Regions from separate parts of the Cohnella sp. GCM10012308 genome, predicted to be linked through region 2. Evidence: riboswitches for the same ligand, from Rfam matches in the RefSeq annotation. Region 2 holds a riboswitch; the other holds the start of a gene.

Region 1 (2,198 bases), on a different contig from region 2:
TTGACGTATACGGAACGATGCGATGCGCCGAACAGCCCGTAAGCGGCCAACGCGCGCAGCGCCTGCTCGGTGGCGAACGCCTTGTCCGATGCGGTGTCGGACAGCTCGTGCTTGAAGCCGCCGTCCGTATTTTTGAACGCCAGCAAGCGCTGGATCAGGTTCGATCCGTTCTTGGCGAACTTCGCGTCCGCCGGATCGATGCCGTAGGCGGCAAGACCGATGATCGTTTGCGCGATCGCCTCGCTATTGTCGTTGGCGAGGTTCGTGGACAGCCACGCGACAGCCTTGTCCGCCGCGGCAGCAACCTCGGGGCGGTCCTTGTACTTGCCCAGGGCGCTGAGCGCCATGCCGTACAGATCGGGGACCGTGGAGCCGTCGATGCCGGAGACGATCGCCGCGACCAGATCGCCGCGCGTCCACGCGGTACCGGCAGGCAGCTCGTAGTTGCCCGAATCAAGCGCGAGCAGCACAAAGATATCGGCGTACACATTGGCAAAGGAAGAATAGCTCGCAAGCTTCGCGATCAAGTCGTGGCCGCCGATGCTGCGAGCGTCCAGTCCGATCGCGTTCGCGACCAGCGCAAAGCGCGCAAGCGCCGTCGGATCCGGCGAAGCCTTGGCCCACTCGGCCTCTACGCCGGCAGCCAGCTTCGCCGAATAGTCGGCAGGTACGGCTTGTCCCGCGCGCGCGAAACTGAGGGCCAGCCAATCCGAGGAAACCCCGCCGTTCGCGTTGACATAACCAATGGCGGCCTGGATATCCGACTGGACGTTGACGGAAGCGACCGCGGCGACCGTCGTGGCGCTAGCGCTCTCGGCGTAGCTCTTGCCCGCAGGCAGCACAGCCGACAGCCCGGCGACCGCCAGCGATACAGACAGTGCGAGCGATGTAAGCGATTTGAAGCGTTTAAAGCCCAACATGAGTCATTCCCCTTTTCAACCTATAATGATGAGTCCTCTTGCCCGTACGGCTCGTCCGCGCCGAAACAAAAAAACCACTCCGCAGCGGGAGTGGTTCAAAATTGCAGCACGGCGCCGTACCGCAACACAACCGCTCCATAGCGGCTTGGCTGGCACAGCCGATCCCGCCGCTCACTCCGCGAAGCGGACGGAATACATTCGTATCGAGGCAGGTCTCCTGGCTCTGCTTCATCGCGACTCCTGCGCCTTCCCATTCGGTTGAACAGTGGCATCGCTCGGAGCGCTCGGCATTACAGTGGCGGGACCGCGCCGGATTTTCACCGGACTTCCCTATTAAGCGGCATGGCAGCATGCGCGCGCCTGGTACGAGGATATGCAGTTATGCCCTAATGATAGCGGGTCGTCCGGCCTTTGTCTATGAAAAGGGAGGCATCTCTTCCAAGAAACTCGCCCAGAGATGCCCTTACGCCGAGGAAACGAGCCTGACAGGAAGTCTTGACTCACGCCGGAGTTGTAGCTATTATGGTTACAACGAATGTTCGCGTTCTATGTATCTTCTTAAGCCGAAGCGCGGAGGCTAGCCAATACGATTCCAATCAGGAGGTTCAATTCTAATGAAAATGCTAGTGACCGGTGCAACGGGCCATCTCGGCTCCCTTGTCGTACAGACGCTTCTGGGGCGCGTTCCCGCGGAGCAAATCGCCGTAAGCGTTCGCGATCCGCAAAAGGCGGCAGCATTGAGTGAGCAAGGCGTGGACGTACGGCGCGGCGACTTCGAAGATCCTGCTTCGCTTGAGCAAGCCTTCGCCGGCATCGATCGCCTGTTGATCGTCTCCACCGACGGGGACACGGAGACGCGTATTCGCCAACATGCGAACGCCGTGGAGGCGGCACGCCATGCAGGCGTAGGATTCATTGCCTATACCAGCGCGCCGAATGCCCAAGAGAGCGAGCTGTTCCTGGCGGAAGTTCACCGCGATACGGAAAATGCGATCCGCGCGACCGGCATCCCCTACGCCTTTTTGCGCAACAATTGGTACATCGAAAACGAGGCCGGCGCGATCCAGGGCATCGTCGCGGGCGCCCCGCTCGTCACGTCCGCCGGAGATGGCAAAGTCGGCTGGGCTGCGCGCAGCGACTATGCGGAGGCGGCTGCAGCCGTGCTCGCCGGCACAGGGCACGAGAATAAGGTGTACGAGCTGGGCGGACCGCTGCGTACGTATGGTGAGCTCGCCTGCGTGCTGTCCGAGGCGCTCGGGCGTGAAGTTTCGCTCCAGC
Region 2 (2,198 bases):
GATTGCCGGCGCGATCAAGGCGCATGCGCCAAAGGCGTGGGTGATCAATTACACCAATCCGATGACGCTATGCACGCGAACGCTGTACGAAGTGTTCCCGGAAGTTAAGGCGATCGGCTGCTGCCACGAGGTGTTCGGAACGCAGCATCTGCTTGCCCAGATGGTCGAGCGCAAGCTCGGGATTGCCAAGGTGGACCGCAGGGAGATCAAGGTGAACGTGCTCGGGATCAATCACTTTACTTGGCTGGACCAGGCGTCTTATCAGGGGATCGATCTGTTTCCCCTCTATAAGGATTTTGTCGACGAATTTTACGAGGAAGGGTTCGAAGGCAGCCGCAAGGGTCACTGGCTCAACGATCACTTTGCGTCGGCGCAACGGGTGAAGTTCGACCTGTTCCGCCGGTACGGCGTTATCGCAGCCGCCGGAGACCGGCATCTGGCCGAGTTTATGCCGGGCGATCAGTATCTCCGGGATCCGGAGACGGTCCGGGATTGGAAGTTCAGCTTGACGAAGGTCGACTGGCGTATCCAAAATCAGCAGAAGCTGCATGCCGACGGAGACCGGTTGGCTGTCGGAGAAGTTAGCTTTACGCTGAAGCCAACCGGGGAAGAGGGCATCGACATGATCAAATCGCTGCTGGGCATGGGCGAGTTGATCACGAACGTGAACCTGACGAACCGCGGACAATCGACGGATCTTCCGGCCGGCGCGGTCGTGGAGACGAATGCCGTGTTCGCCTACGACTCCGTTCGCCCGGTCGTAGCCGGCAGACTGCCGGACGCCGTTCATGAGATGGTGCTGCGTCATGTCACGAATCAGGAGACGACGCTGTTGGCCGCGCTGAAGCAGGATAAAAGACTGGCGCTGGAGGCATTTGTGAACGATCCGCTGGTGACGATACCGCGCGATCGCGCGGAGCAATTGTTCGACCGCATGCTGCAAAATACGAAGTCGATGCTGCCTGGATGGCGTCTATAAGCGCGGACAGGCTTGCGTCATCGATTCAGCCCGGAGACTTTTGGTCTTCGGGCTGTTTTGCGGTATTCATAAAAATGCCAAAAACCATCCATGACAAAGGCATGATATTCCGCTATGATGATCAAGTCTAATTGAATATTTTTCATTTCAGGTGCCCGTCATGATTTGCTAACCAGCGTTATGGACGGGGTAAAAGGGAAGCGGGTGCAATTCCCGCGCGGTCCCGCCGCTGTAAGAGATGAGCTTCATGCCACACGCCACTGGACGATCCGGGAAGGCGGCATGGGACGATGATTCTCGAGCCAGAAGACCTGCCGGAAATGTACACCGACAACTCTACGAGCGATAGGGGGTGTTTTAATTGAGGCTGCCTGTATATTTGGCGATCTCTGTTTAAAACCTCTTGACGATTCCGTTAAGAGGTTCTTTTTATTGCGTTCACACCGCGAATCGGCAAGCATAACGAATGGGAAGCAGGGATATTACACCATGATGAGAAAAATAACGACCTGGCTGCTCACGCTAAGTGTCGCGTTTTCGTTGTTTGCGGCCGGCGCTAAAACAATTGGCACCGCTGCGGCTGCGGGAGCGCTCGAAGGCTATATCACGTTGAGTGTCGAGAAGTTCGCGCTGGGGCAAGGCTACAAGCTGGAGCCGACACGCGTACCTTTTTATGCTGGAGAGAATGGCGCGGCAGTTATCGCCCGGGCTTTGGGCGACGATAACATCAAGCATACAGGAACCATCGACAGTGCATTTTATTTATCCGATGTGCGAGATTCGGAGCAAGCAGCGCATGTGCCGGCCTACATACTCGAACAAATCGCGTTAGGCAAAGCGACGCTCGTCGGGCGGCAGGATTCCGAGTGGCTCGGCGAATTCGACTATACCCCTATGTCGGGCTGGATGTATGAAGTCAACGACCAGTTCCCCCCCTACGGGTTCTCGAATTACCAACCGCATGACGGAGACGTCGTCCGAACGCAGTTTACGGTATGGGGCTACGGCGCTGATCTGGACACTTCGTGGGGGTTCGGCTATATCGATTCGGCGGATAAGGATGAATTGACGGCGCTGATCGGCAAGATCAATGGCGATCCTGCCAGAGACACGATGCTTGCCGATCCGGTAATAGCTGTCTTGTACTCGCATGCCTATGAAGTGCTTGAAAATATCGAGAGCACGCAAGTTAGCGTCGATCAGGCATTAACGGAATTGG

The links. A riboswitch is a leader RNA that binds a small molecule or an ion and turns the genes downstream of it on or off. The one in region 2 is predicted to bind cobalamin.
Region 1: linked by a shared signal. The riboswitch ahead of ACFOTD_RS07015 (S-layer homology domain-containing protein) and the one ahead of ACFOTD_RS17930 (DUF4430 domain-containing protein) in region 2 are both predicted to bind cobalamin.

The regions. Positions count from the first base shown of each region.
Region 1 covers NZ_JBHRYU010000004.1:26,620-28,817, forward strand. The annotation lists gene ACFOTD_RS07015 (S-layer homology domain-containing protein) at 1-920, opposite strand, end outside; cobalamin riboswitch at 1,111-1,298, opposite strand; gene ACFOTD_RS07020 (SDR family oxidoreductase) at 1,535-2,198, shown strand, end outside.
Region 2 covers NZ_JBHRYU010000016.1:55,310-57,507, reverse strand. The annotation lists gene ACFOTD_RS17935 (family 4 glycosyl hydrolase) at 1-979, shown strand, start outside; cobalamin riboswitch at 1,112-1,312, shown strand; gene ACFOTD_RS17930 (DUF4430 domain-containing protein) at 1,469-2,198, shown strand, end outside.